Regions from separate parts of the Psychrobacillus sp. FSL K6-1464 genome, predicted to be linked through region 2. Evidence: a T-box and tRNA genes for the amino acid it is inferred to sense, from the RefSeq annotation. Region 2 holds a T-box; the other regions hold tRNA genes.
The links. The T-box of region 2 lies ahead of serS (serine--tRNA ligase). A T-box ahead of a tRNA ligase gene usually reads a tRNA of that ligase, here a tRNA-Ser.

Region 1: it has a tRNA-Ser gene. The T-box ahead of serS (serine--tRNA ligase) is inferred to sense a tRNA for this amino acid. The anticodon was not compared.
Region 3: it has a tRNA-Ser gene. The T-box ahead of serS (serine--tRNA ligase) is inferred to sense a tRNA for this amino acid. The anticodon was not compared.

The regions. Positions count from the first base shown of each region.
Region 1 is NZ_JBBOOP010000001.1:2,552,838-2,562,972, forward strand. Features, by position in the region: gene MKX39_RS12870 (isochorismate synthase) at 1-1,128, opposite strand, end outside; gene MKX39_RS12875 (1,4-dihydroxy-2-naphthoate polyprenyltransferase) at 1,281-2,192, shown strand; tRNA gene MKX39_RS12880 (tRNA-Glu) at 2,565-2,636, opposite strand; tRNA gene MKX39_RS12885 (tRNA-Ser) at 2,643-2,733, opposite strand; tRNA gene MKX39_RS12890 (tRNA-Asn) at 2,739-2,813, opposite strand; tRNA gene MKX39_RS12895 (tRNA-Ile) at 2,818-2,894, opposite strand; tRNA gene MKX39_RS12900 (tRNA-Gly) at 2,902-2,975, opposite strand; tRNA gene MKX39_RS12905 (tRNA-Phe) at 2,982-3,057, opposite strand; tRNA gene MKX39_RS12910 (tRNA-Asp) at 3,132-3,207, opposite strand; tRNA gene MKX39_RS12915 (tRNA-Met) at 3,211-3,285, opposite strand; tRNA gene MKX39_RS12920 (tRNA-Ser) at 3,338-3,430, opposite strand; tRNA gene MKX39_RS12925 (tRNA-Ile) at 3,441-3,517, opposite strand; tRNA gene MKX39_RS12930 (tRNA-Met) at 3,524-3,597, opposite strand; tRNA gene MKX39_RS12935 (tRNA-Ala) at 3,622-3,697, opposite strand; tRNA gene MKX39_RS12940 (tRNA-Pro) at 3,710-3,786, opposite strand; tRNA gene MKX39_RS12945 (tRNA-Arg) at 3,792-3,868, opposite strand; tRNA gene MKX39_RS12950 (tRNA-Leu) at 3,884-3,972, opposite strand; tRNA gene MKX39_RS12955 (tRNA-Gly) at 3,988-4,062, opposite strand; tRNA gene MKX39_RS12960 (tRNA-Leu) at 4,080-4,164, opposite strand; tRNA gene MKX39_RS12965 (tRNA-Lys) at 4,189-4,261, opposite strand; tRNA gene MKX39_RS12970 (tRNA-Thr) at 4,268-4,343, opposite strand; tRNA gene MKX39_RS12975 (tRNA-Val) at 4,357-4,432, opposite strand; rRNA gene rrf (5S ribosomal RNA) at 4,458-4,573, opposite strand; rRNA gene MKX39_RS12985 (23S ribosomal RNA) at 4,695-7,623, opposite strand; rRNA gene MKX39_RS12990 (16S ribosomal RNA) at 7,819-9,372, opposite strand; gene MKX39_RS12995 (MgtC/SapB family protein) at 10,135-10,135, shown strand, end outside.
Region 2 is NZ_JBBOOP010000001.1:11,711-21,845, forward strand. Features, by position in the region: rRNA gene MKX39_RS00040 (16S ribosomal RNA) at 1-221, shown strand, start outside; rRNA gene MKX39_RS00045 (23S ribosomal RNA) at 417-3,345, shown strand; rRNA gene rrf (5S ribosomal RNA) at 3,532-3,647, shown strand; gene guaB (IMP dehydrogenase) at 4,027-5,493, shown strand; gene MKX39_RS00060 (serine hydrolase) at 5,636-6,970, shown strand; gene pdxR (MocR-like pyridoxine biosynthesis transcription factor PdxR) at 6,993-8,411, opposite strand; T-box leader at 8,638-8,856, shown strand; gene serS (serine--tRNA ligase) at 8,909-10,135, shown strand, end outside.
Region 3 is NZ_JBBOOP010000002.1:88,354-98,488, reverse strand. Features, by position in the region: gene MKX39_RS20420 (hypothetical protein) at 9-1,079, shown strand; gene MKX39_RS20415 (hypothetical protein) at 1,348-1,734, opposite strand; gene MKX39_RS20410 (metallophosphoesterase family protein) at 1,918-2,520, shown strand; gene MKX39_RS20405 (hypothetical protein) at 3,163-3,459, shown strand; tRNA gene MKX39_RS20400 (tRNA-Cys) at 3,528-3,604, shown strand; tRNA gene MKX39_RS20395 (tRNA-Gln) at 3,610-3,684, shown strand; tRNA gene MKX39_RS20390 (tRNA-Asp) at 3,692-3,766, shown strand; tRNA gene MKX39_RS20385 (tRNA-Pro) at 3,773-3,850, shown strand; tRNA gene MKX39_RS20380 (tRNA-Tyr) at 3,856-3,940, shown strand; tRNA gene MKX39_RS20375 (tRNA-Leu) at 3,958-4,042, shown strand; tRNA gene MKX39_RS20370 (tRNA-Glu) at 4,123-4,197, shown strand; tRNA gene MKX39_RS20365 (tRNA-Leu) at 4,204-4,288, shown strand; tRNA gene MKX39_RS20360 (tRNA-Thr) at 4,294-4,365, shown strand; tRNA gene MKX39_RS20355 (tRNA-Lys) at 4,451-4,522, shown strand; tRNA gene MKX39_RS20350 (tRNA-Gly) at 4,531-4,605, shown strand; gene MKX39_RS20345 (hypothetical protein) at 4,576-4,869, shown strand; tRNA gene MKX39_RS20340 (tRNA-Arg) at 4,878-4,951, shown strand; tRNA gene MKX39_RS20335 (tRNA-Ile) at 5,036-5,110, shown strand; tRNA gene MKX39_RS20330 (tRNA-Pro) at 5,117-5,194, shown strand; tRNA gene MKX39_RS20325 (tRNA-Ala) at 5,198-5,272, shown strand; tRNA gene MKX39_RS20320 (tRNA-Ser) at 5,294-5,385, shown strand; tRNA gene MKX39_RS20315 (tRNA-Ser) at 5,390-5,481, shown strand; tRNA gene MKX39_RS20310 (tRNA-Ser) at 5,487-5,576, shown strand; tRNA gene MKX39_RS20305 (tRNA-Asp) at 5,582-5,656, shown strand; tRNA gene MKX39_RS20300 (tRNA-Leu) at 5,674-5,759, shown strand; tRNA gene MKX39_RS20295 (tRNA-Arg) at 5,764-5,840, shown strand; tRNA gene MKX39_RS20290 (tRNA-Val) at 5,919-5,994, shown strand; gene MKX39_RS20285 (ATP-grasp domain-containing protein) at 6,030-6,845, shown strand; gene MKX39_RS20280 (GatB/YqeY domain-containing protein) at 6,882-7,313, shown strand; tRNA gene MKX39_RS20275 (tRNA-Asn) at 7,344-7,419, shown strand; tRNA gene MKX39_RS20270 (tRNA-Asn) at 7,425-7,500, shown strand; tRNA gene MKX39_RS20265 (tRNA-Gly) at 7,532-7,605, shown strand; tRNA gene MKX39_RS20260 (tRNA-Ile) at 7,609-7,683, shown strand; tRNA gene MKX39_RS20255 (tRNA-Phe) at 7,688-7,762, shown strand; tRNA gene MKX39_RS20250 (tRNA-Thr) at 7,768-7,844, shown strand; tRNA gene MKX39_RS20245 (tRNA-His) at 7,857-7,929, shown strand; gene MKX39_RS20240 (TerD family protein) at 8,284-8,883, shown strand; gene MKX39_RS20235 (TerD family protein) at 8,941-9,528, shown strand; gene MKX39_RS20230 (hypothetical protein) at 9,823-10,135, shown strand, end outside.

The sequences.
Region 1 (10,135 bases), 2.5 Mb from region 2:
GCGAATAATCTTAATCGCATCCTGGCGTGGCTCCCCACCTAGTGCTGGAGTAGGATGTAAAGCCTGTACTAGCTCAAAAAGCGATGAATTCTTTTTCAGACTTCCTTCAATCGGAGAATATAAATGTTGAATATCTCTAATTTTCATAAGCTTTGGTCTAGTGGGTACTTTGACGTCTTCACAATATTGCATGAATACTTTTTTAATCATTTCCACTACATATTTATGCTCACCTAAATTTTTGGGATCTGATAATAATGCCTCTCCAAGCTCCTTATCCTCAAGAGAATGCTTTCCTCTTCTCGTAGAACCGGCAAGTCCAGCAGATTGGGCTTTGTCATTTTCTACTTTAACAAGTCGCTCTGGTGTTGCACCAAAAAAGATTTTCTCTCCATTTTCTAATCCAAATAGATAACTTTCAGGTTGCTCCATGGAAGCATTATATATTGCTGTTGCTGGTGAGAAAGTATCAGCAAATGTCAGTTTAAGTGATCTAGCTATAACTACTTTTTGGACTTCATCTTTTCGAATTCTCTTCGTTACATCCTCTACAGCATGTAAATACTCGTTCTTCAAGCGGTCTTCTCGTTTGATCAAGGACGGTTTTTCATGTACCCTTAACTCTTTTACTTGAGCAGTGTGTATTAACGCATCTCTTTCTATACGTAACAGTTCAAACGTTTCCGTACTCTTTGCTTCGTCCGTAATATAGTGAATGTTCACGAATGCCTGATCATGTTGGATAACTAGCTGAAACGTAGACACGACAAAGAATGCAGAAGGAAATGTATCCCATTCCGAAGAAATCTTGTTTTTTGGATCGAAAGCAAAGCCGCCAAATAGGATAGGAGATACATCCGCTTTTTCCTTTAATGATGACTGGCAAAGTTCCTTCCATTTTGTATCAATATCCTTATATCTATTATCTTCTAAGTTATTTGTAATAGTATGAGCATGTCCCAATCCAACTAAGGTCAATGTCTTCTCTTTGTTTTGCCAAAAATAACGTTTCCCTTTATATAATTCATCCCCTGCTTCAAAAAAAGCTTGTGCAGATAATCTCGATACTTCTATTGTTTCCGTATAAAAACGGTATTTTGTATTAATGGTACCGGTGGTTTTCGGCATAAATATGACCTCCGTTTAGTAACTACTCTTTTATCTAGGTTAACTAATTTACTCTACCTTTAATCATACATCTTTCTACACATTTCAGCACACATTTAGCTATAAATTTATGTTAAAATTGATATTGGATTCTTTTAAAGGAGAGAAAAAATATGTCACACGAATTTCAAGCTGACAAGGGCTGGCGCGTATGGTGGAAACTGACAAGACCACATACCCTAACTGCCTCATTTGCACCAGTTTTTCTTGGTACAATGATTGCCCTATACGAGGCAAATATTGATTGGCTATTGTTTATTGCTATGTTATTAGCTTGTCTACTGATACAAGCTGCTACAAATATGTTTAATGAGTATTATGATTTTGTACGAGGTCTCGATAGCGAGGAATCGGTCGGTATTGGTGGGGCAATTGTTAGGAATGGTGTAAAACCCAAAACGGTAATGCAACTAGCTCTATTGCTATATGTAATAGCTGCTATATTAGGTATCTATATTTGTTATGAAAGCTCTTGGCTATTATTAATAGTCGGTGCAATTTCTATGGCAGTGGGATATTTCTATACTGGGGGACCTTACCCTATTTCTAGTACTCCCTTTGGTGAGCTTTTCAGTGGGTTATTTATGGGGATGCTTATTGTTTTAATTGCAGTTTATATTCAAGTTGGTTCAGTGCCTTTATTCGCTGTATTGTTATCTGTACCAAGTGCTCTGCTAGTAGCAGCAATCATGCTATCTAATAATATTCGCGATTTAGTAGAAGACACAATAGGCGGACGAAAAACGATGGCTATATTAGTTGGTCGGAAAACAGCAATTACAATTCTAGCTTCCTATTTTGTTTTGTCTTACCTATGGATTATAGGTTTAGTAGTTTTACAAATAATCACTCCATGGAGTTTATTAGTTTTATTGAGTTTGAAAAAACCTATACATGCCATAAAATTATTTAAACAAACAGAAAATCCAGTTCAGGTTGCGCCTGCTATGAAAGACACCGCACTTACGAATACGATTTTTGTATTCCTTTTAGGATTAGGTCTATTGATTGGCTATTATTTATAAGGATAAAATAAAAACAGATGAGCAGATTATTTAGCTGCTCATCTGTTTTTATTATCCCGTGCAAATTTTATATTCTTTCAGTGCTACAAAATCTAGATAATGTGAACATATTTCTGTATCGAAAGTTAGTCTCTATAAAGGCATGGTGTCTTTTGAAGAAAGTATTACCAGGAATACATCGTATAGCTTCCATAACTTTTATTGTTTTAAACAGTTCTTACGCTTTCCGTGTATAAACCACTCTCTATTTTCACAGAAGATCAATACTCTAACCAATCAAACATTTAAGCCTGCGCAGGATCTTTTTTAGTAATATCTTTTTCTAGTACAATAAAAAAAGGTAACCAATGATTGGTTACCTTTTTTTGAGTATGACCCCTACGGGATTCGAACCCGTGTTACCGCCGTGAAAGGGCGGTGTCTTAACCGCTTGACCAAGGGGCCTATATATGGCGGAGAAGGAGGGATTTGAACCCTCGCACCGGTTGCCCGATCTACACCCTTAGCAGGGGCGCCTCTTCAGCCACTTGAGTACTTCCCCATATATGGCTCCGAAGGTAGGACTCGAACCTACGACCGATCGATTAACAGTCGATTGCTCTACCACTGAGCTACTTCGGAATAATGGTGGGCCTAAATGGACTCGAACCATCGACCTCACGCTTATCAGGCGTGCGCTCTAACCAGCTGAGCTATAGGCCCATTATTTTGGAGCGGGTGAAGAGAATCGAACTCTCATCATCAGCTTGGAAGGCTGAGGTTTTACCACTAAACTACACCCGCATTAAATGGTGGCTCAGGACGGAATCGAACCGCCGACACAAGGATTTTCAGTCCTTTGCTCTACCGACTGAGCTACTGAGCCTCTTCAATCTTAAAATAAAAGCTAATTGTTTAGGCTATATTTACAATTGATATGTATTAATATTATTAAATAAATGGCGGTCCCGACCGGGATCGAACCGGCGATCTCCTGCGTGACAGGCAGGCATGTTAACCGCTACACCACGGGACCATTTGGTTGCGGGGACAGGATTTGAACCTGCGACCTTCGGGTTATGAGCCCGACGAGCTACCACTGCTCCACCCCGCGACAATAAAATACTTAAGGATTATTATTACTTCCACAAACAATAAGATAAAAATGGAGGAGGAAGAGGGATTCGAACCCCCGCGCGGTATGACCCGCCTGTCGGTTTTCAAGACCGATCCCTTCAGCCGAACTTGGGTATTCCTCCAAGACATTGTTGGTGGACCTTGCAGGACTCGAACCTGCGACCGGACGGTTATGAGCCGTCTGCTCTAACCAACTGAGCTAAAGGTCCTTAAGATGGCGGCAGAGGGAGTCGAACCCACGACCTTTCGGGTATGAACCGAGTGCTCTAGCCAACTGAGCTACACCGCCATGATTTTCAAACTAATTTATAAATGGTGGAGCCTAGCGGGATCGAACCGCTGACCTCCTGCGTGCAAGGCAGGCGCTCTCCCAGCTGAGCTAAGGCCCCATAAATAATAACTGGTCGGGAAGACAGGATTCGAACCTGCGACCCCTTGGTCCCAAACCAAGTGCTCTACCAAGCTGAGCTACTTCCCGTTATATGGTGCGCTCGGCAGGACTCGAACCTGCAACCTCTTGATTCGTAGTCAAGTGCTCTATCCAATTGAGCTACGAGCGCAATGTTTCAAAAAAGTGGTGCCGAGGACCGGAATCGAACCGGTACGGTAGTCACCTACCGCAGGATTTTAAGTCCTGTGCGTCTGCCAGTTCCGCCACCCCGGCACTTTAGTGAATCTTTGGAGCGGAAGACGAGGTTCGAACTCGCGACCCCCACCTTGGCAAGGTGGTGTTCTACCACTGAACTACTTCCGCTCGGTTATTAAATTAAATGGTGCGGGTGAAGGGAGTCGAACCCCCACGCCTTGCGGCGCTAGATCCTAAGTCTAGTGCGTCTGCCAGTTCCGCCACACCCGCATACATAATTCACTGAAAAAGTGATGAGCCATGTAGGATTCGAACCTACGACCCTCTGATTAAAAGTCAGATGCTCTACCAACTGAGCTAATGGCTCGGAAAATGGTGCCGGAGAAAGGACTTGAACCCTCAACCTACTGATTACAAGTCAGTTGCTCTACCAGTTGAGCTACTCCGGCAGGAGTAAATATATGGTGGAGGATGACGGGCTCGAACCGCCGACCCTCTGCTTGTAAGGCAGATGCTCTCCCAGCTGAGCTAATCCTCCTGGGTAAGTTATGTATTTATTGCAAGCCCAGCGACGTCCTACTCTCACAGGGGGAAACCCCCAACTACCATCGGCGCTGAAGAGCTTAACTTCCGTGTTCGGTATGGGAACGGGTGTGACCTCTTCGCCATCATCACTAGACTTGAATAATTATTGAAAGACAAGTTTTATTATACCAACTCTGTAGAATATTACAAGAGTTATTTTAAAAAAATTTTATTCTTTCAAAACTGGATAAACGACATTGTTACGTTAAACAAATTTGGTTAAGTCCTCGATCGATTAGTATTCGTCAGCTGCACGTGTCGCCACGCTTCCACCCCGAACCTATCTACCTCATCGTCTTTGAGGGATCTTACTTACTTGCGTAATGGGAAATCTCATCTTGAGGGGGGCTTCGTGCTTAGATGCTTTCAGCACTTATCCCGTCCACACATAGCTACCCAGCGATGCTCTTGGCAGAACAACTGGTACACCAGCGGTGTGTCCATCCCGGTCCTCTCGTACTAAGGACAGCTCCTCTCAAATTTCCTACGCCCACGACGGATAGGGACCGAACTGTCTCACGACGTTCTGAACCCAGCTCGCGTACCGCTTTAATGGGCGAACAGCCCAACCCTTGGGACCGACTACAGCCCCAGGATGCGATGAGCCGACATCGAGGTGCCAAACCTCCCCGTCGATGTGGACTCTTGGGGGAGATAAGCCTGTTATCCCCGGGGTAGCTTTTATCCGTTGAGCGATGGCCCTTCCATGCGGAACCACCGGATCACTAAGCCCGTCTTTCGACCCTGCTCGACTTGTAGGTCTCGCAGTCAAGCTCCCTTCTGCCTTTACACTCTTCGAATGATTTCCAACCATTCTGAGGGAACCTTTGGGCGCCTCCGTTACACTTTAGGAGGCGACCGCCCCAGTCAAACTACCCGCCTGACACTGTCTCCTACCCGGGTTACGGGTATGGGTTAGAATTTCAATACAACCAGGGCAGTATCCCACCGACGCCTCCTCCGAAGCTGGCGCTCCGGGCTCTAAGGCTCCTGCCTATCCTGTACAAGTTGCACCAAAATTCAATATCAAGCTATAGTAAAGCTCCACGGGGTCTTTCCGTCCTGTCGCGGGTAACCTGCATCTTCACAGGTACTATAATTTCACCGAGTCTCTCGTTGAGACAGTGCCCAGATCGTTACGCCTTTCGTGCGGGTCGGAACTTACCCGACAAGGAATTTCGCTACCTTAGGACCGTTATAGTTACGGCCGCCGTTTACTGGGGCTTCAATTCGCACCTTCGCTTGCGCTAAGCACTCCTCTTAACCTTCCAGCACCGGGCAGGCGTCAGCCCATATACTTCACCTTACGGTTTTGCATAGACCTGTGTTTTTGCTAAACAGTCGCCTGGGCCTATTCACTGCGGCTCTTCTAGGCTATGAACCCAAAAGAGCACCCCTTCTCCCGAAGTTACGGGGTCATTTTGCCGAGTTCCTTAACGAGAGTTCTCTCGCTCACCTTAGGATTCTCTCCTCGACTACCTGTGTCGGTTTGCGGTACGGGCACCTTTCACCTCGCTAGAGGCTTTTCTTGGCAGTGTGAAATCAGGAACTCTAGACATACGTCCTCGCCATCACAGCTCAATGTTAAAGAATGCGGATTTGCCTACATTCACACCTTACTGCTTGGACATGCATAACCAACAGCATGCTTACCCTATCCTTCTGCGTCCCCCCATTACTCAAACGGTGGTTTGGTGGTACAGGAATATCAACCTGTTATCCATCGCCTACGCCTATCGGCCTCGGCTTAGGTCCCGACTAACCCTGAGCGGACGAGCCTTCCTCAGGAAACCTTAGTCATACGGTGGACGGGATTCTCACCCGTCTTTCGCTACTCATACCGGCATTCTCACTTCTAAGCGCTCCACCAGTCCTTCCGGTCTGACTTCAACGCCCTTAGAACGCTCTCCTACCACTGATACCAAAGGTATCAATCCACAGCTTCGGTGATTTGTTTAGCCCCGATACATTTTCGGCGCAGCGTCACTCGACCAGTGAGCTATTACGCACTCTTTAAATGATGGCTGCTTCTAAGCCAACATCCTGGTTGTCTAAGCAACGCCACATCCTTTTCCACTTAACAAATACTTTGGGACCTTAGCTGGTGGTCTGGGCTGTTTCCCTCTTGACTACGGATCTTATCACTCGCAGTCTGACTCCCAAACATAAATCATTGGCATTCGGAGTTTGTCTGAATTCGGTAACCCGGGATGGGCCCCTAGTCCAAACAGTGCTCTACCTCCAAGATTCTAACGTTTGAGGCTAGCCCTAAAGCTATTTCGGAGAGAACCAGCTATCTCCAGGTTCGATTGGAATTTCTCCGCTACCCACACCTCATCCCCGCACTTTTCAACGTGCGTGGGTTCGGACCTCCAGTAAGTGTTACCTTACCTTCATCCTGGACATGGGTAGATCACCTGGTTTCGGGTCTACGACCACATACTCATTCGCCCTATTCAGACTCGCTTTCGCTGCGGCTCCGTCTTCTCGACTTAACCTTGCATGGGATCGTAACTCGCCGGTTCATTCTACAAAAGGCACGCTATCACCCATTAACGGGCTCTAACTACTTGTAGGCACACGGTTTCAGGATCTATTTCACTCCCCTTCCGGGGTGCTTTTCACCTTTCCCTCACGGTACTGGTTCACTATCGGTCACTAGGTAGTATTTAGCCTTGGGAGATGGTCCTCCCAGATTCCGACGGAATTTCACGTGTTCCGCCGTACTCAGGATACACTCAAGAGAGAATGAATTTTAGACTACGGGGCTTTTACCCTATCCTGCGGACCTTTCCAGATCGCTTCGTCTAACTCATTCCTTTGTAACTCTATGTAGAGTGTCCTACAACCCCAAAAGGCAAGCCTTTTGGTTTGGGCTATTCCCGTTTCGCTCGCCGCTACTCAGGGAATCGAATTTTCTTTCTCTTCCTCCAGGTACTTAGATGTTTCAGTTCCCTGGGTGTGTCTCAGATGCGCTATGTATTCACGCAAATGTACTGCTCCATTACGAACAGTGGGTTTCCCCATTCGGAAATCTCCGGATCAAAGCTCACTTACAGCTCCCCGAAGCATATCGGTGTTAGTGCCGTCCTTCGTCGACTCCTAGTGCCAAGGCATTCACCGTGCGCCCTTATTAACTTAACCTAAAAGTTAAAAAGTCTTACACGTTGTGATTACGTAAATAATCACAACAGAATTTCTTGTTGTTTATTGTTTCAATGTCGTTTTATCCAGTTTTCAAAGAACAAGCGTTGAATCTTCATATAAAATGAACATTCAAAACTGAACTGCAAAACGTTAAGATACGAATAAAGATTCGTATTCCGATATTATCCTTAGAAAGGAGGTGATCCAGCCGCACCTTCCGATACGGCTACCTTGTTACGACTTCACCCCAATCATCTGTCCCACCTTCGGCGGCTGGCTCCCGTAAGGGTTACCCCACCGACTTCGGGTGTTACAAACTCTCGTGGTGTGACGGGCGGTGTGTACAAGGCCCGGGAACGTATTCACCGTGGCATGCTGATCCACGATTACTAGCGATTCCGGCTTCATGTAGGCGAGTTGCAGCCTACAATCCGAACTGAGAACGGTTTTATGGGATTTGCTCACCCTCGCGGGGTTGCGACCCTCTGTACCGTCCATTGTAGCACGTGTGTAGCCCAGGTCATAAGGGGCATGATGATTTGACGTCATCCCCACCTTCCTCCGGTTTATCACCGGCAGTCACCTTAGAGTGCCCAACTGAATGCTGGCAACTAAGATCAAGGGTTGCGCTCGTTGCGGGACTTAACCCAACATCTCACGACACGAGCTGACGACAACCATGCACCACCTGTCACCGCTGTCCCCGAAGGGAAAAGCCTATCTCTAGGCCGGTCAGCGGGATGTCAAGACCTGGTAAGGTTCTTCGCGTTGCTTCGAATTAAACCACATGCTCCACCGCTTGTGCGGGCCCCCGTCAATTCCTTTGAGTTTCAGTCTTGCGACCGTACTCCCCAGGCGGAGTGCTTAATGCGTTAGCTGCAGCACTAAGGGGCGGAAACCCCCTAACACTTAGCACTCATCGTTTACGGCGTGGACTACCAGGGTATCTAATCCTGTTTGCTCCCCACGCTTTCGCGCCTCAGCGTCAGTTACAGACCAGAAAGCCGCCTTCGCCACTGGTGTTCCTCCAAATCTCTACGCATTTCACCGCTACACTTGGAATTCCGCTTTCCTCTTCTGTACTCAAGTCCCCCAGTTTCCAATGACCTTCCACGGTTGAGCCGTGGGATTTCACATCAGACTTAAAGGACCGCCTGCGCGCGCTTTACGCCCAATAATTCCGGACAACGCTTGCCACCTACGTATTACCGCGGCTGCTGGCACGTAGTTAGCCGTGGCTTTCTAATGAGGTACCGTCAAGGTACGAGCAGTTACTCTCGTACTTGTTCTTCCCTCACAACAGAGTTTTACGATCCGAAAACCTTCTTCACTCACGCGGCATTGCTCCATCAGACTTTCGTCCATTGTGGAAGATTCCCTACTGCTGCCTCCCGTAGGAGTCTGGGCCGTGTCTCAGTCCCAGTGTGGCCGATCACCCTCTCAGGTCGGCTACGCATCGTCGCCTTGGTGAGCCGTTACCTCACCAACTAGCTAATGCGCCGCGGGCCCATCCTGTAGTGACAGCCGAAACCGTCTTTTAACATCTCCCCATGTGAGGAAATGGATTATTCGGTATTAGCCCCGGTTTCCCGGAGTTATCCCAATCTACAGGGCAGGTTGCCCACGTGTTACTCACCCGTCCGCCGCTAAATCAGAAGAAGCAAGCTTCTTCGTCATTCGCTCGACTTGCATGTATTAGGCATGCCGCCAGCGTTCGTCCTGAGCCAGGATCAAACTCTCCATAATAGTTCACTTCCAGTATGCAGAGCACATTGAAAGCGAACAAATTAGAACTAGTTTAAAAGCTCATTTTGTTTTGCTGGCATCATCATTAAATGATGTCCAAAATTGTTTCGCTATCATCCTAACAAGTTAGTTGAAAGCTATGTTTCTTAACGTTTTGCATGTTCAGTTTTCAATGTTCATGTTGTTCGCGTCGTTTTGACGACTTTATTAGTATAACTTATTTCAGATTTGATGTCAAACACTTTTTTAAAACTTTTTTAAGTTGTTTGTATCTCGTTCCGAAGGACAAGTATTAATATACATCGTCTAGAAAGAAAAAGCAACCCTTTATGTGAAAAAAACTTTAATATCTATTAAACTCTTGAATTGTCGCGCTCTTACAATCACTTAATAAGTTCTTCCAGGATAACTCATGAGAAATCTAGCCTTCTTATTTCGTTCATAAAAGACTTCCAAACCTATATAGCAAATCCAATCAGCGTGATTTCAAATATTAGTTTGACTAATAGAGATCACTCTAAAGCAATAATGAAATAAGTTAGAAATTGATACATACGTCAGAACTTTATTTTAACATCTTCTATACTTATAATAGGAGATAACAAGAAATCTCCCAATCTACTACTATGCTTTTAGTTTCAAGTGCATCCACCTTAAGTACAAATTATAACTCTACAGATCTCCATATTTAATGTCCTTCTTAGATTAAATCGATTTGTAAAATATCTTCAAGCCCCATAAAGAATAAAGGAGGAGTTATTGA
Region 2 (10,135 bases):
CCTACATGAAGCCGGAATCGCTAGTAATCGTGGATCAGCATGCCACGGTGAATACGTTCCCGGGCCTTGTACACACCGCCCGTCACACCACGAGAGTTTGTAACACCCGAAGTCGGTGGGGTAACCCTTACGGGAGCCAGCCGCCGAAGGTGGGACAGATGATTGGGGTGAAGTCGTAACAAGGTAGCCGTATCGGAAGGTGCGGCTGGATCACCTCCTTTCTAAGGATAATATCGGAATACGAATTTTTATTCGTATCTTAACGTTTTGCAGTTCAGTTTTGAATGTTCATTTTATATGAAGATTCAACGCTTGTTCTTTGAAAACTGGATAAAACGACATTGAAACAATAAACAACAAGAAATTCTGTTGTGATTATTTACGTAATCACGACGTGTAAGACTTTTTAACTTTTAGGTTAAGTTAATAAGGGCGCACGGTGAATGCCTTGGCACTAGGAGTCGACGAAGGACGGCACTAACACCGATATGCTTCGGGGAGCTGTAAGTGAGCTTTGATCCGGAGATTTCCGAATGGGGAAACCCACTGTTCGTAATGGAGCAGTACATTTGCGTGAATACATAGCGCATCTGAGACACACCCAGGGAACTGAAACATCTAAGTACCTGGAGGAAGAGAAAGAAAATTCGATTCCCTGAGTAGCGGCGAGCGAAACGGGAATAGCCCAAACCAAAAGGCTTGCCTTTTGGGGTTGTAGGACACTCTACATAGAGTTACAAAGGAATGAGTTAGACGAAGCGATCTGGAAAGGTCCGCAGGATAGGGTAAAAGCCCCGTAGTCTAAAATTCATTCTCTCTTGAGTGTATCCTGAGTACGGCGGAACACGTGAAATTCCGTCGGAATCTGGGAGGACCATCTCCCAAGGCTAAATACTACCTAGTGACCGATAGTGAACCAGTACCGTGAGGGAAAGGTGAAAAGCACCCCGGAAGGGGAGTGAAATAGATCCTGAAACCGTGTGCCTACAAGTAGTTAGAGCCCGTTAATGGGTGATAGCGTGCCTTTTGTAGAATGAACCGGCGAGTTACGATCCCATGCAAGGTTAAGTCGAGAAGACGGAGCCGCAGCGAAAGCGAGTCTGAATAGGGCGAATGAGTATGTGGTCGTAGACCCGAAACCAGGTGATCTACCCATGTCCAGGATGAAGGTAAGGTAACACTTACTGGAGGTCCGAACCCACGCACGTTGAAAAGTGCGGGGATGAGGTGTGGGTAGCGGAGAAATTCCAATCGAACCTGGAGATAGCTGGTTCTCTCCGAAATAGCTTTAGGGCTAGCCTCAAACGTTAGAATCTTGGAGGTAGAGCACTGTTTGGACTAGGGGCCCATCCCGGGTTACCGAATTCAGACAAACTCCGAATGCCAATGATTTATGTTTGGGAGTCAGACTGCGAGTGATAAGATCCGTAGTCAAGAGGGAAACAGCCCAGACCACCAGCTAAGGTCCCAAAGTATTTGTTAAGTGGAAAAGGATGTGGCGTTGCTTAGACAACCAGGATGTTGGCTTAGAAGCAGCCATCATTTAAAGAGTGCGTAATAGCTCACTGGTCGAGTGACGCTGCGCCGAAAATGTATCGGGGCTAAACAAATCACCGAAGCTGTGGATTGATACCTTTGGTATCAGTGGTAGGAGAGCGTTCTAAGGGCGTTGAAGTCAGACCGGAAGGACTGGTGGAGCGCTTAGAAGTGAGAATGCCGGTATGAGTAGCGAAAGACGGGTGAGAATCCCGTCCACCGTATGACTAAGGTTTCCTGAGGAAGGCTCGTCCGCTCAGGGTTAGTCGGGACCTAAGCCGAGGCCGATAGGCGTAGGCGATGGATAACAGGTTGATATTCCTGTACCACCAAACCACCGTTTGAGTAATGGGGGGACGCAGAAGGATAGGGTAAGCATGCTGTTGGTTATGCATGTCCAAGCAGTAAGGTGTGAATGTAGGCAAATCCGCATTCTTTAACATTGAGCTGTGATGGCGAGGACGTATGTCTAGAGTTCCTGATTTCACACTGCCAAGAAAAGCCTCTAGCGAGGTGAAAGGTGCCCGTACCGCAAACCGACACAGGTAGTCGAGGAGAGAATCCTAAGGTGAGCGAGAGAACTCTCGTTAAGGAACTCGGCAAAATGACCCCGTAACTTCGGGAGAAGGGGTGCTCTTTTGGGTTCATAGCCTAGAAGAGCCGCAGTGAATAGGCCCAGGCGACTGTTTAGCAAAAACACAGGTCTATGCAAAACCGTAAGGTGAAGTATATGGGCTGACGCCTGCCCGGTGCTGGAAGGTTAAGAGGAGTGCTTAGCGCAAGCGAAGGTGCGAATTGAAGCCCCAGTAAACGGCGGCCGTAACTATAACGGTCCTAAGGTAGCGAAATTCCTTGTCGGGTAAGTTCCGACCCGCACGAAAGGCGTAACGATCTGGGCACTGTCTCAACGAGAGACTCGGTGAAATTATAGTACCTGTGAAGATGCAGGTTACCCGCGACAGGACGGAAAGACCCCGTGGAGCTTTACTATAGCTTGATATTGAATTTTGGTGCAACTTGTACAGGATAGGCAGGAGCCTTAGAGCCCGGAGCGCCAGCTTCGGAGGAGGCGTCGGTGGGATACTGCCCTGGTTGTATTGAAATTCTAACCCATACCCGTAACCCGGGTAGGAGACAGTGTCAGGCGGGTAGTTTGACTGGGGCGGTCGCCTCCTAAAGTGTAACGGAGGCGCCCAAAGGTTCCCTCAGAATGGTTGGAAATCATTCGAAGAGTGTAAAGGCAGAAGGGAGCTTGACTGCGAGACCTACAAGTCGAGCAGGGTCGAAAGACGGGCTTAGTGATCCGGTGGTTCCGCATGGAAGGGCCATCGCTCAACGGATAAAAGCTACCCCGGGGATAACAGGCTTATCTCCCCCAAGAGTCCACATCGACGGGGAGGTTTGGCACCTCGATGTCGGCTCATCGCATCCTGGGGCTGTAGTCGGTCCCAAGGGTTGGGCTGTTCGCCCATTAAAGCGGTACGCGAGCTGGGTTCAGAACGTCGTGAGACAGTTCGGTCCCTATCCGTCGTGGGCGTAGGAAATTTGAGAGGAGCTGTCCTTAGTACGAGAGGACCGGGATGGACACACCGCTGGTGTACCAGTTGTTCTGCCAAGAGCATCGCTGGGTAGCTATGTGTGGACGGGATAAGTGCTGAAAGCATCTAAGCACGAAGCCCCCCTCAAGATGAGATTTCCCATTACGCAAGTAAGTAAGATCCCTCAAAGACGATGAGGTAGATAGGTTCGGGGTGGAAGCGTGGCGACACGTGCAGCTGACGAATACTAATCGATCGAGGACTTAACCAAATTTTGTTTAACGTAACAATGTCGTTTATCCAGTTTTGAGTGAACAAGCACTCTATTTATGAGGGTTTCAAGACACAAGCAGTGCTAGGAAACAAGTGAGAGAAGGAAGGAACGTACTAACGTACGTGACTGACAGATCGAATGAAGTTGACAACGCAATGCGCCGTATATTGGAAGCCGAAAGAGTCTAGTGATGATGGCGAAGAGGTCACACCCGTTCCCATACCGAACACGGAAGTTAAGCTCTTCAGCGCCGATGGTAGTTGGGGGTCTCCCCCTGTGAGAGTAGGACGTCGCTGGGCACCAAAAAGAAGTCGTTACCGAGTTATATCGGTAACGACTTTTTTTATTCTATTCAATACTAAAAAATCTTAATCCTCAGCAGATAGAATAATCTCTTAAAGTATATACCTATCGATAAAATGAAAACTCCACTAAGTCTAACATCTATAAAGCACCGCATTTGAACTGGTTAAAATAAGTAATCTTATATAATTGCTCGAACATTAATCATATTTCTACTTTATATATACATATTAAGAAAATTAAGCATTAGTAGTTGATTTAAATAATATAGAAAGAAAAATCCGAATAAACATATTATTTGCGGATTCTTGACACTTACAAGAAGCGCTGATAACCTTGTAATAATATTCATTTAACGAGGAGGAATTTTGAAAAATGTGGGAGTCTAAATTTCAAAAAGAAGGATTAACATTTGATGATGTTTTATTAGTTCCAGCTCAATCGGAAGTTTTACCAAAAGATATCAATTTATCTGTGCAATTAACGGATAAAATTAAATTAAATATACCAATGATTAGTGCAGGAATGGACACAGTAACAGAAGCTAAAATGGCAATAGCAATGGCACGTCAGGGCGGACTTGGAATTATTCATAAAAATATGAGTATTGAAGAACAATCTGAACAAGTACTAACAGTTAAACGTTCAGAAAATGGAGTTATTACAGATCCTTTCTTTTTAACTCCAACTCATCAAGTATATGATGCAGAGCATTTGATGGGGAAATATAGAATTTCCGGTGTCCCTATTGTAAATAATGAAGAAGATTTACAATTAGTCGGCATTATCACAAACCGTGATTTACGTTTTATTCAAGATTACTCTTTAAAAATTGATGATGTAATGACAAAGGAACAACTAGTTACAGCTTCTGTTGGAACCACTCTTGAGGATGCAGAGAAAATTCTTCAACAATATAAAATTGAAAAGTTACCTATCGTTGATGAAAATGGAAAACTAAAAGGATTAATCACTATTAAAGATATTGAAAAAGTGATTGAATTTCCTAATGCTGCAAAGGATCATCATGGACGCTTGTTAGTTGGCGCTGCAGTAGGTGTTACAAAAGATACGATGCTTAGAGTGCAAAAACTTGTAGAAGCACAAGTAGATGTGATTGTTATTGATACAGCACATGGTCATTCTCAAGGGGTTATGGATACGGTAAAAGAAATTCGCAACACTTATCCAGATTTAGATATCGTAGCTGGTAACGTTGCTACTGGTGAAGCAACTAAGGCTTTATTTGAAGCAGGAGCTGATGTTGTCAAAGTTGGTATCGGCCCTGGTTCTATTTGTACTACTCGTGTTGTAGCGGGTGTTGGGGTTCCTCAAATTACAGCTATATACGATTGTGCTACAGAGGCTCGCAAAGCAGGTAAAACAATAATTGCTGATGGTGGTATTAAGTATTCAGGTGATATTGTAAAAGCTTTAGCTGCTGGTGGACATGTTGTTATGTTAGGAAGTTTACTTGCTGGTACGACAGAGAGTCCTGGAGAAACAGAAATTTTCCAAGGCAGACGTTTTAAAACTTATCGCGGAATGGGATCAATTGCAGCTATGGAAAAAGGCTCAAAAGACCGTTACTTCCAAGAAGATGCAAAAAAATTAGTTCCAGAAGGCATTGAAGGCCGTCTTCCTTATAAAGGACCACTTTCTGATACTGTGCACCAATTACTAGGTGGTGTTCGTGCAGGAATGGGGTATTGTGGAACAGGTACACTTGAAGCGCTAAGAGAGAATGCACAATTTATCCGCATGACTGGTGCTGGATTACGTGAAAGTCATCCTCATGATGTTCAAATTACGAAAGAAGCTCCAAACTACTCTATATCGTAAGTAATTGCACTAGATAGAAACTTTTGCACCCATTTGTCGTCTTAAACTAGGACGAATGGGTGCTTTTTTGTATACAAGTGTCCTACCTTGCTAAAGTATGATAAAATGAGCAATGATAAAACCAAAAGGTGGAGGTACGATAGTGAAGAAGGTATGGATGACATCAATGATAAAGTGGCTTGTACTTCCGATGTTTCTTGTGTCAGTAGTATGTAGTATGCCTGCTGCTACAAAAGCAGAGGAAAGCTTGAATTTAAATGTAGATGCAGCAATTTTAATCGATGCAGAGACAGGAAAAATTTTATATGAAAAGAATTCTGAGACAGCGCTTGGAATAGCAAGTATGACGAAAATGATGACGGAGTATTTGTTATTTGAAGCAATAGCAGAAGGTAAAGTAACATGGGATCAACAATATAATGTTACTGAATATACATACAAAATCTCTCAGGATCGTCGTTTAAGTAATGTACCACTACGTGAAGATGGTAGCTATTCTATTCAAGAGCTTTATGAAGCAATGGCCATATATTCTGCAAATGCTGCTACTATAGCAATTGCTGAAACAATTGCAGGTACTGAAGATAATTTTATAAAGCTAATGAATGAAAAAGCAGCAGAGATGGGACTAGAAGGATATAAATTCGTCAATTCTTCAGGTCTAAATAATGAAGATTTACAAGGTATGCACCCAGCGAGTACTAATGCTTCTGATGAAAACGTAATGCCTGCCAAATCAGTGGCAATTCTTGCATATTATTTGATGAAAGATTTCCCTGAAGTTTTAGAAACTACAAAGATTCCTAAGAAAATATTCCGTGAAGGAACTTCTGATGCAATAGAGATGAGTAACTGGAACTGGATGTTACCAGGTTTAGTATATGAATATGAAGGCGTAGATGGATTGAAAACCGGAACAACAGAATTTGCAGGTCATTCCTTTACTGCAACTGCTCAAAAGAACGGAATGCGTGTTATTTCTGTCGTAATGAAAGCAGTGGGTGCAGATGGAAAAGGTTCGTACAAAGCACGTTTTGATGCAACAAGAGCTCTATTAGATTATGGGTTCTCCCAGTTTTCTAAAGAAGAGATTGTTCCAGCAGGATTTAAAATTCCAAAACAAGCCACATTAAAAGTAGAAAAAGGGAAAGAGGACACAGTTGCAATTGCTGTGAAGGAACCCATTTCTATGATTATTAAGACAAATGAAAAAGAATTGTACAAGCCTGTATTTACACCAACTAAAGAGACGCTTGAAGCAGCTATTAAAAAAGACACAGTTGTAGGTAAAGTTCACTTAGAGAAATCTGAAGGAACTGACTATGGCTATATAACTGATCAAGCGGCAGAAACAGATGTAGTAACTACTGAAGCGGTAGAACGTTCTAGTTGGATAAGCTTAATGTTCCAAGGGATCGGTAAATTTTTCGGTAATTTATGGAACAGCACAACAGACTTTATAGGTGGATTATTTTAAATAGCAGAAGCACCGTAGCTCATCAAGAGTTACGGTGCTTTTTAATTTCTAGTGCTTTCATCAGTTGATGAATAGAAGAAGCAACTTGTTCCATTTTTAGGCCACCAAAACCTAGTACAAGCTTTGGAAAAGTTTGCTCATCTAAATTCGATGAAATGTAATCCTGAAGACCATAAATCCGAATGTCCGCTTGCTCAGCAAGTTTCACTAGTTCTGTCTCTGTTTTAGTTGTACGAATGGTCAGTAAAATATGCATTCCCGCCTGTTCTCCAGAAATACTAACCGTGGGATGGTATTGTAAAATAGTTTTTGTAATAATTTCTAACTTACGTTTATAAATTTTTCTCATTCTATTTAAATGTTTTGCGAAGTAACCATCTTCCATAAAGTTTGCTAGTATATGCTGATCCATTCGAGGAACTGTAGCTGCATAATAAGAAAATCTTTGTTTATATTGTAAGATTAGAGACTTTGGTAGAACTGCATAGGCTATTCGCAAAGAAGGCATTAGTGACTTAGAAAATGTACTCAAATAGATGACCCGTTCATTTTGATCTATACCTTGTAGGGATGGAATAGGCTTACCCGTGTATCTAAACTCGCTATCGTAATCATCTTCAATAATGTATCTATTATCCTGCTGATATGCCCACGCTAGTAACTGGCTGCGGCGGGTTGCAGACAATACTGCTCCTGTCGGAAACTGGTGAGAGGGAGTCACATACATCACATTTGCAAAAGATTGCTCTAGTTTAGAAACTATGACCCCATCATTATCTACTGCTATAGGTACAGACATCCTACTATCATTAAAAAATAAGTGATGTGTAAGTGGATACCCAGGGTTTTCAAATCCATACACTGCCTTTTCACCAAGCAAATGAATAATGAGCGGCATAATTTGTTCAGTACCTGAGCCTAGAATAATTTGTTCAGGTGTACTCTTTACTCCCCTAGATTGGAATAAGTAAGAAGAAATTTGCTGTCTTAATAAATAATCTCCTTGGGGATGACCTAACTGTAGTAACTCCCCATTTTCTTCATTTACAATGTCCTTCGCATATCTTCTCCAAGTCTTAAAAGGAAAAGAGTCTGTATCAATTTTACCTGTAGAAAGATCGACCGAAAAGGAAGGTGTATCAGTCGATTCCGGCACGATAGAAGCAATACCTTGTTCAATGATCGCTAATTCTTCTAAATTTTGAACAAAGTATCCACGTCGAGGTTCAGATACTATAAACCCTTCAGCAACTAACTGGCTATAGGCAAACTCAATCGTTGTCTGACTGACTGCTAAATATTCGGCAAGCTTTCTTTTAGAGGGAAGCTTAATACCTTCTTCAATTGTTCCGTTTATTATGGCTTTCTTTATGGATTGATATAATTGTTCATATAGTGGGGTTTTTGAATTATGTATTAACTGAAACATTAGGAAATCCATTATTTCTCCCATCTGACCACTTCTTTTGATTTATTTTAGAAACTTATAGTATGGTCATATTTTATTATACTAAATTTAATAAAAATAATGGAGCACTTGCATAAACAATTGGAAATCCTTTCACAAACTCTCGTCATGTAGGAAGGCAATGTTATATTGTAGAGAAGATATAGGAAAGTCTTGCAAAAGAAGTTCACGTATAGTAAAGTATGAGTAATTTCATGAATCAAAAACGATGATAGGAAGCAGTAACAAGCTCGTTTTTTATAGAGAGTCAGCGGTTGGTGAAAGCTGATATAAACACTTGTGAATCCGTCCTTTGAGTTGTGCGGCTGAATGATTAGTAGGTCGTGCCGGTTGAAAAGCCGTTAGAGTACAAGTAAGTGGATTCTGTCTATGACAGGATCAATCAGGGTGGCAACGCGGGTATGCTCTCGTCCCTTTTTCATGGGATGGGGGCTTTTTTGTGTTTTCAAAATTTTAAGGAGGAATATTATATGTTGGATGTAAAATTTGTACGTGATAATTATGAAACAGTTAAAGCAAAACTTGCTAAGCGTGGGGAAGATATTTCAGAATTTGATCAATTCCAACCTTTAGATCAAAAGCGTCGTGAATTGATTGCGAAAACAGAAGTGTTAAAGGCTGAAAGAAACGAGTTTTCTCAAAAAATATCTCTGATGAAACGAAACAAAGAAAATGCGGATGAACTTATCGCACGTATGCGTGAAGTAGGCGATGCAATAAAATCATTAGACGATGAGCTTCGGGATGTAGAAGAAAAATTTGAACATATGATGATGCGAATCCCCAATATTCCGCATGATAGTGTACCGATTGGTGATTCTGAAGATGATAACGTAGAAATACTTAAATGGGGAGAAGTTCCGTCATTTGATTTTGAAACGAAAGCACATTGGGATATTGCGACAGATTTAAAATTAGTAGATTTTGAACGAGCGGCAAAAGTAACAGGAAGTCGTTTTGCATTTTATCGTGGACTAGGAGCAAGACTGGAACGTGGATTATTAAACTTCATGATGGACCTACATGCTGAAGAGCATGGCTATGAAGAAATGCTTCCTCCTTATTTAGCAAATCGTGCAAGTCTTACAGGCACTGGGCAACTTCCAAAGTTTGAAGAGGATGCTTTCCTAATTGGAGAAGAGGATTATTTCTTAATACCAACGGCAGAAGTACCTGTAACAAATTTTTATAGAGACGAAATATTAGATGGAGCGGAACTTCCACAAGCGTTCACTGCTTATAGTGCTTGTTTCCGTTCTGAAGCTGGATCAGCAGGTCGCGATACTCGTGGGTTAATACGTCAACATCAATTTAACAAAGTCGAGTTAGTTCGTTTTGTAAAGCCAGAGGATTCTTATGAGCAGTTAGAACTTTTAACTGGACATGCAGAAAAAGTATTACAATTGTTAGGTCTGCCATATCGTAAACTTCATATGTGTACAGCAGATCTAGGCTTTACAGCTGCAAAGAAATACGATTTAGAGGTTTGGCTACCAAGCTATGGTGAATACAAAGAAATTTCTTCATGTAGTAACTTTGAAGATTTCCAAGCTAGACGTGCAGGAATTCGTTTTCGTCGTGAAGCTGGAGGAAAACCTGAGTATGTGCATACTTTAAATGGCAGTGGATTAGCACTGGGACGAACAGTAGCGGCTATATTAGAAAATTACCAACAAGCAGATGGAACAGTTATAGTT
Region 3 (10,135 bases), on a different contig from region 2:
CGGTATGCATGGTAAACGTCAAAGAACATAAAAAGGAAGAAACGACAGAGGAACGTCTGGATTATAGACTAACTAAAAAGTATTTGAATGGGTATTTGAAGTCGAAAGAAGAAATATTGGAAATTGCCAAGAGTGAAGGAAAGGATAAAATTTACCGAGTATTGTCGTTTGGAGGAGGTACACAATCTAGTCATCTATTAGAAGCTCATTTCCAAAATCTTGTAAAATATGATTATATTGTCTTTTCTGACACAGGTGCAGAACCTCAATTTATTCATGAACAAGTGGCTTTCTGGCAAAAAAGACAAATTGAAATGAGTAATAAGACTCCGTTTATTATCACGACCCACAATAGTATGAAAAACGGTCTCGAAGAAATGCTTATGAGGTATATATTTACGGATTATCAACGTTTTCAAATGCCTCTATATTTTAACAAGGTGACTGAGAACGGAGAAATTGTTCCAGGTGGACTGATGCCAAGGCAATGTACCGGAGATTTCAAAATCGTACCCGTGCAACAAGCGGTGCGAAATAGAATTAAAGAGGAGTTGGGATTAAGAAGAAGCCAACCAATGCCTAAAAACATCGGGATAATCATGGATATAGGGTTCTCTTTTGACGAGGTGAACCGAGTAGGTGGTTATGTATCGCATCAATCCAAGTATATATATCTAGCATATCCTTTAATAGAAGAAGGGCTGACAACAAGAGATAGTATCCACTTCTTAGAAGAAAATAACTTTCCGAGCAAGCGATCTAGATGTTATTTCTGTCCATTTAACTGCTCTGGTGACAAAGGGAAGGCAATTGGAATGGAATGGGAAGAAATTATAAGAGAAGAACCTATCAGTTTCTTGAAAGCCTGTTTCTTCGATGATCAACTCCGTAGTGTACAAGCGACAGGTAAGAAGAACATGCGTAGCATCCCTTATTTCCATTCGAGTCGAACTCCACTTAGAGAGTTCTATCAAGCTGAATTCGACAAATTAGAGAAAATGCATGTAGAAGAAATGGAGAGCTGGATATTGCACTGGTATGCTTTTCTTAATCAAAAATATTTGAAAGCCGCTGCATAATATTTTAATAAGACAATAATTATATTATGTTAACTAATTGGGTGAAATGAAATAGACTTCTAGGTAGGAGAGAATAAAATGGAAAACGAATGCAATTGCGAAAAAATGTATGATTGCTGTGATTGTGGTGGAAATGATTGTGGATGTGGCTATTGTTGGTCCTGTAACGCTTGTGAAGAATGTTTAAGCGAATAAGATTATAAGATAGTTGAAGACATGCTACAAATCTACAAGACCAATATCTATTAACAGGAGAAGGCTGCTTGGTTTATTCAAGCAGCTCTTTTTGTTTGTCAAAAATCGTTGGGCTTGATACCGCTTGATATTCAAGGCGAATTAAATGTTTTATGTTCGAAATGTCTCCGGAAAGAAGCGGGCTTGGAAGAAGGTATTTAGATAAAACAGGATGTCCATTAAACTGTATCTTTTTGAAAAAGACCTGTCGAGTTTTATTTAATCCTATTTCATCCTTTCTCCTACATATACAAATATCAGAGGAGTCTATTTCCACAAATTCTAAATCTTCTATAGGTATATCCAATAATTCTCTCAACTGTAGATCAAACATGACTTTCATTTCTACCAAGGTTTTGTTCCACCGTAATGGATAGATACCGTAATTTTGCATTTGATCTATGAGTAACAAGTGAATCATATTATCACCCTTTATTCGTTATTTTTAGTCATCTCCCAGTCAGTTTAGGTAATACATCTGCGGTTGAGACATGGGAATATTAGCCATTAAAACGGAGTGCTTAATATTCTTTAGACCAATTATAGATATACATAATACACTTGAGCATATAATAAAAAAAGAAGTAATCAGGAGGGATATAAGATGAACTGGCTTTTTCTGTCTGATTTACAAGGGGTATATCATGATGAGTGGCAAACCTTTATAAATATGGACAATACAGAATGGGATGGAGTAGTGGTCCTTGGAGACATCGACACTCTCTATTTGAAGAGCATCTCTGAGCGATTCAAGGGGAGACCAATTATTGGCGTTTTAGGAAATCATGACTATCCAGGAGATCTAGAGTATTACAATATCGTCAATATTCACCGAGAACAATCAAAGTTAGGAACTGAACGAGTAACAGGCATCGAAGGCTGCGTGAGATACAAGCAAGGAAAGAGTTTCCCGATGTATACACAAGCAGAAATGATTCGCATTTGTGATGACTTGCCTGCAGCAGATATCATCATTAGTCATAATTCACCATTTGGAATTCACGATAAAACTAATCGTGCCCATCTTGGGTATCTCGGGCTAAAAAACTACATCGAAAAACATCAACCGACTCATGTGTTTCATGGACATCAACACAAACATCAAATTAGCATGGTTGGGAAGACAAAAGTTGTTTGTGTATTTGGAGGATGGGTCTGGAATCAAGAGAAAGACACGCTAAAACAGGTGCTAAAAGTGGCAGAATGAATAATCCCTATTAAATTTAAGCATAGAGAAATCGACGGACAAAAACGTTCGTCATTTTTTATTGTAAATTTTATTTGACAAACTGGATATTGGGTGGTATACTTAGAATATAAAGTTAAAGAAACGAAATAATCATTTTTGTTCGACACGCTAGAAATGTATATACACCAAGGTTTTGAATGGGATAGAACCATTTTTGGTAAAGATTATGGAATAATTGCCGAACTATAGAATATGATGTTACAACAAAACAAAAAAAACGAAAGCAGAGGTGATGGACATGTTGAGAAAAATGACGATAGAAAACTTTTTAAACGTAGCGTCAAAACAGGGGAACAATCCCTTTATTTCAACACGCCTATCATCAGACGCATCACATACAAATTTAGATAGTCGCGAACTAACAGCAGAGGGATGGTATCCTTCTCGCTCATTAGGAAAGCTCCGAAAGAACATGCAGACATACTTGTATTCTTTTTACACACCACTGGTGTCGAATCGAATGTAGATTAGTTGTATATTCTTTTCCCACTCCGAGAGGATTGAGGAAGCTGCTCCTGATGAGATTATCTCACCGGGAGTTTTTTATTGCCTAAAAGGAACAAAAACAAAAAAACTAACACACGAAAGGAGAGGAAAGACATGATGAAAACAATTGCAGATTTAATGAGCAAGCATTGGCAAACACTATCAAGCGAATCAAGAATAGGCGGATTTGATCGCCCTAGTTTCACATGTCCGGAATCTGGACGTGTTGTTGAGTATACGCAAAATACGGCAAATTTACTGGATTTAGCGGGAGAGGTTTCATTACCGAAAGAATGTTTCAAGGAAAAACGTAAGATGGACGACCGACAGCAAAAGGGCAACCCTTATTTTTCAGGGCACCAATATTTGCACAGGCGAACACATCGCATGTTTTGTCATACCTTCGCATAGGAGGATATAGACACCCTTGAAGCACTCGTCGGGAAACCGAACGGGTGCTTTTTTGTAACATTTTTTTCGGACAGGTAGCCAAGAGGCTCAAGGCGAGAGACTGCAAATCTCTTATTCGCCGGTTCAAATCCGGTCCTGTTCTCCAATTATTCCCCTTTAGCCAAATGGTAAGGCATTCGACTTTGAATCGGAAAAGTCCACGTTCGAATCGTGGAAGGGGAACCAATCACACGGTGCTGTAGATCAATGGTAGATCGCTTCCCTGTCACGGAAGAGGTTGCGGGTTCAAATCCCGTCAGCACCGCCAACATTTCAAGATGTAGCTCAGTTTGGTTAGAGTACTTGGTTTGGAACCAAGGGGTCGCAGGTTCGAGTCCTGCCATCTTGACCATATATGAGGTGTTCGCATAGTGGCAATTGCAAGGGACTGTAAATCCCTCCTCGAAAGAGTACGTTGGTTCGAGTCCAACACACCTCACCATACTTTAGAACAACAATGCGGATATGGTGGAACTGGTATACACGTGCGATTCAGAATCGTATGCCTATGGGCGTGGGAGTTCGACTCTCCCTATCTGCACCAAATTTATAAAAAGAAGGAGTGAGCGACATGCTCGAGACAATAGAAGTAGATGAGATAAGGTTCGGAAGGCAACACAATAAGGCCCAGTGGTGAAATGGTTAACACACTAGACTTTCACTCTAGGATTGCGGGTTCAATCCCCGTCTGGGTCACCAAATAATGCGGATATGGTGGAACTGGTATACACGTGCGATTTAGAATCGTATGCCTTCGGGCGTGGGAGTTCGACTCTCCCTATCTGCACCAAACATGCTCGTTTAGTTCAGCGGAAGAATGCCTGTTTTGTAATCAGGATGTCGGGGGTTCAAATCCCTCAACGAGCTTAGCTTCATCAATACAAAAAGAATAGGAAGTGAGAACGATGAAGAGTGATAAGAGTGACAAGAAAATCAGCAAGCAATCAAATCCGCCTTCGTAGCTCAACGGTAGAGCAAGGTACTTTTAATACCGAGGTTGTAGGTTCAAATCCTATCGAGGGCATTTCATTTGTGGTCATGGTCTAATGGCAAAGACGACTGCCTTCCAAGCAGTAGATGTGGGTTCGATTCCCACTGGTTGCACCAATTAAACACAAGAAGGGATCTGATGTAGATGGGAGCAAGACAGAAGTACTACTAATTGACTACAAACAACTAATCGATTTTACAGACTCGATGCAGAAGAACAACTTTAAATTCGTTCACCAGTACATTCAAAAACGAGTGAAGAAACAAAAAGAAGGATGGGAAGAGGAATGTGAAAGCTTCCTGAAGGATGCAATAGAGTTGCAAGAGAGATTGAACCAGTATAGAAAAGATTACCTTAAACGGTTCGGTAGTGAACAATAACCATATTTGCCCTTGTAGCTCAGTAGGATAGAGCAACCGATTTCTAATCGATGAGTCAAGAGTTCGAGTCTCTTCTTGGGCGTTTTATTAATGCGGTAACAGGTGTACATTTGCTCTCATAAGGCAGATTGTGTAGGTTCGATTCCTACTACTGCAACCAATCTATACATCCTTAGCTCAGTGGTAGAGCGTTCGGCTGATAACCGAGAAGTCAGGAGTTCAAATCTCTTAGGATGTACCAATATTTCAAGATGTAGCTCAGTTTGGCCAGAGTACTTGGTTTGGATCCAAGGGGTCGCAGGTTCGAGTCCTGCCATCTTGACCAAATGGGATTATAGCTCAATTGGAAGAGCAACTGCCTTGCACGCAGTAGGAAGGGGTTCGAGTCCCCTTAGTTCCACCATTTTCAAAAAAATAAAGTTACGGGTAGTTGGCTGAGTGGCTGAAGGCACCGCACTGCTAATGCGGAAGAGGGGTAAAATACTCTCACAGGTTCGACTCCTGTACTACCCGCCATAACGGAGATGTGGCAGAGCTTGGTTTATTGCGTCGGTCTCGAAAACCGAAGGGCATGGAAGTGTCCCGTGAGTTCGAATCTCACCATCTCCTCCATATTTGGAAACGTGGCCGAGAGGCTGAAGGCGTCGGTCTTGAAAACCGAAGGGCGTGTAAGCGTTCCAGGGGTTCGAATCCCCTCGTTTCCTCCAATAATGACTCCGTGGTGTAACGGTTGCACGCCCGCCTGTCTAGCGGAAAGTTGCGGGTTCAAATCCCGTCGGGGTCGCCATATTAAGTATTTATTTTGCGGGTGTGATGGAACTGGTAGACATAGCGGACTTAAAATCCGCTGCTCTTGTAGCGTGTGGGTTCGACTCCCGCCATCCGTACCAAAATAACCACGTAGCTCAATGGATGGAGCATCTGACTACGAATCAGAAGGATTGCAGGTTCAAGTCCTGCCGTGGTTGCCATAGGGGTATAGTTTAATGGCAAAATGACGGCCTCCAAAACCGACGATGTAGGTTCGATTCCTGCTATCCCTGCCAAACGTTTGCTTAGCTCAACTGGGAGAGTACCTGTTTTACAAGCAGGTGGTTGGGGGTTCAAGTCCCTCAGCAGACACCATTAAAGTAAATGAAATTTCGAAAAAAAGATAAGGAGTGAGCAAGTTGAAATGGTTAGTACAAGAATTTCTAAACAATAGTTCGAATGTGGAAAGAGTCATAACTGCTTTAGAAATGAGTTCTACTGCTTATTTAATAGTACGACTGAACAAAGATTATAGTTTAACTGTCCTCCATAAAGGTACGAGAATACCTGAAGATAATTCAGCAGATATATTGAAAAAATTTACAAAAAATGAAAACATAATGGTCTACGGTTCAAAACAATTTGCAAACGTTGCACAATCAGAGAATTTTAAGCCAGGTTCTTTCTGGAGCGAAGACTTTGAGTATGAAGTGTTTAAACAAAAAATCGGCAAGGAACTGTTAAACAACGAATTCGTGGTTGGGGAGCTGTCGGGGCTAAAACCTATTTGGGATTCCTTTTTCATCCGACCGACGGGAAACACAAAGTTGTTTACTGGTTTCACCATCACATTAGAAGATTTTCTTTCATGGCAAGAAAGAGAATCTGATGTCAATAGTGCGTATGTGGGACAGACTTTAATGATCTCACCTGTCAAAGAGATAAAAGCCGAATATCGCTTTTTCGTTGTTGAGCAACAAATCGTGACAGCCTCAAGCTATGTAGTCGAGAAGTCTACAAATATTAATCACAAACCATCTGAAGAATTGATGGCTTATACCAAAGAAATGATTGATTTGTTTCCTCTCTCAAAGGCCTTTGTTATTGATGTTGCGGAAACAGATGATGGATTTAAAGTGATTGAATACAATAATATAAACTCTTCAGGACTGTACGGTTGCGATGAGTTAAATATTGTCCAAAAGATAAACGCAATGCAATTATAGATTAAGAAAAAAATACAGAAAGTCGGTGGAAGAACAATGAAAATGAAAGACTTAATCATGAAAGATCTAATCCAAGCAATGAAAGCGAAAGACGCACGGAAAAAAGGCGTGCTACAACTCGTGAAGGCAGGCTTGGAGAATGCTGAGAAAGTAAAACGTTCGCCTTTGGATGAAAAAGAAGAAATCCAGATCGTGCAACGCGAGATCAAGCAGACCAAAGACTATCTGGCAGAAGCCGAAAAGCTTGGTCGGACAGACAGCGTGGAGGATGCGAATGCAAAAATCGACATTTTATACGGTTACCTTCCGAACCAGATGTCAGAAGATGAAGTGCGAGCAGCTCTCATACAGAGTGGTGTCGTAGCTGGAATGAGTATGGGAGATGCAATGAAGATTGCCATGCCTGTACTATCTGGTAAAGCAGAAAACGCAACAATTTCGAAGATGGTGAAACATCTAATATCCTAAAATTCGGGCAGCAACGACTGCCTTTCTTATTCCGATATAACTCAGTTGGTAGAGTATCTGGCTGTTAACCAGGAAGTCACAGGTTCGAGCCCTGTTGTCGGAGCCAATTATTTACCCGTAGCTCAATCGGTAGAGCAACTCCCTGTTAAGGAGAAGGTTACAAGTTCAAGTCTTGTCGGGTAAGCCAACTATTGCAGAGCGATGTAGTTCTGTAACCAGTGGGAGTAGTTTAATGGTATAATGCCAGCTTGCCAAGCTGGAGGTGAGGGTTCGATTCCCTCCTCTCGCACCATATGGATCTTTAGTTCAGCGGTAGAGCGGTCCGCTCATAACGGACATGTCGCAGGTTCGAATCCTGCAAGATCCACCATAACGGATAAATAGCTGAGATGGATTAGCGATGGACTGAAAATCCATAGAGGGTGGATCGTTACCACTTTTGTCCACCATACATGCCGAAGTAGCACAATTGGCTAGTGCACCTGACTTGTAATCAGGGGGCTGCAGGTTCAAGTCCTGTCTTCGGCACCAAATAAAACTGTGGTGATGTTGGTGAAGCGGTTAACACGGGCCACTGTGAATGGTCTATTCGAGGGTTCGACCCCCTCACGTCACATACTAGAAAGAGTTAGAGATAAGCGTCGTCCATAATGGATGGCGTTTTTGTCTCGTTTAGAAGTAAACTAGATGCATTTTAGGTCGAATGGTTTTCAACAGAATCTACATCGAATTTAGATGACGTTACTATTGTGTACTATAGTAACAAATGTGTAATGATTGAAATGCAGTTATAAATGGTTTAATATGTCGATTCTAGTCGATTTTTTCTATGACTTCGATTCAATTAACCAATATTATTTATTGACATTGTTTACTACAGTGTATATAATAAATGGTAGAGATGAGATAACCTCTTATTCCTTCTGTAACCGATTCATCTAAAAAAAAATAAGGGGAGTGGGCTAAGAATATGACAGTGAGCTTACAAAAAGGTCAGCGTATTGACTTAACAAAAGGAAATGCACAACTCGATCGCATTCAAGTCGGTTTGGGATGGGATTCTGCTTCTGCTTCGTCAACAAAAAAGAAAGGTTTTTTAGCAGCTCTTACTCCACAGATTGACTGCGACGCATCTGTCATCATGCTTCAAGATGGAAAGTTCCAATCGAAGAAAGATTTGATTTATTTCATGAATAAAAAAAGTAATTGCAAGTCTGTTATACATTCTGGTGATAATTTAACAGGCAAAGGCAGCGGCGATGATGAAGTAATAACGGTTGATTTGAAGTCTGTTCCTGCTTCTTACGATAAAATCGTCTTCGTAGTAAATATTTACAGCTGCGTTTCTCGAAAACAAGACTTTGGCATGATTTCCAATGCATTCATTCGAATCGTTGATCCAACAACAGGTAACGAGTTGGTTAAATACAATCTCTCGGATGATTATCAAGGCCTTACTTCTCTTATTGTCGGCGAAATCTATCGTCATGGGCAAGAGTGGAAGTTTTCAGCAACTGGTGATGGAACAACAGACAAAACCGTCAACGAAATTTGCCAGAGATTCGCATAAATACACAATACTCGCAATAAAAACGTAAGAATAAACAAAAAAATGGAGGTTTTGTAAATGGGAGTTTCCTTAGCAAAAGGACAAAAGGTAGACTTAACAAAAAATAATCCGGGATTATCACATGCAACGGTTGGTCTTGGATGGGATGTTAATAAATATGATGGAGGACATTCTTTCGATTTAGATGCATCCGTATTTTTATTGGACGCGAACGGTAAAGTGTCAGCAGCAAGTGACTTCGTGTTCTACAATAATCCAACAGGCGGAAATGGTTCTGTGGTTCATATTGGCGATAACCTTACTGGAGAGGGAAACGGCGATGATGAGACGATCAACATTGATATTCAAGCAGTTCCATCTTCGATTGAAAAGATTACCTTTGCCGTGACTATTAATGACGCTGAAACTCGTCACCAAAACTTCGGTATGGTAAGCAACTCGTATATCCGTATCATGGACAAATCATCGGGAGAAGAATTGATTCGTTATGATCTAGGAGAGGATTTCAGTATTGAAACAGCAGTAGTCGTAGGCGAGCTTTACCGTAACAACGGGGAATGGAAATTCAACGCAATCGGAGCTGGTTATCAAGGTGGCCTTGGTTCACTATGTAACGACTTTGGAGTAGAAGTATCTATAAATTAACCATATACGAAGGGGAGGCATTTATGCTTCCTCTTTTTTGGTTGTTAAATACTTTTTTCTAGAGAAAGGCTGTTTTTACTTCCATTCTTATAATAATTAAAGATTAGCAAATTTCAGAAAATTGAATTGACTAAATGTTAAATTTTAGATAAAATTGAATCAGGAGCCCTAATAGATTAGGAGAGGAGAAATTGACTAGAAAAAGAGCGGAGTGATTTTATCAAAAAATACATTTACCTTGGAATTTCAATAACTTTAGTCATTTTCTTAGGTATTATAGCTTCATATTATTTCATGAAAAGTGAAACGACGGAAATAGCAGAAGTTGTCATTGAAAATGACGATTATTTAAACAGCTTGAACAAAATTGACATAAATTTATTAGAGAGTTCTCCTAGTGTATATTCTTTAAAAAATGAGTCTTTGGCTAATGGAGATATTTTTTTGCTGAGAGAGAAAAATGAAGGATTGTCTTTAAAAAAAGGTGATCATGTTTTTATTAATCTCACCTTTGAGCCAGATGGTTCAAGTCAAACAAATGCTGGTTTCATTTTAAATGGAAATTATACAGAACTATTTGCAGAAAAAATTACTGATAAGCTCGTAA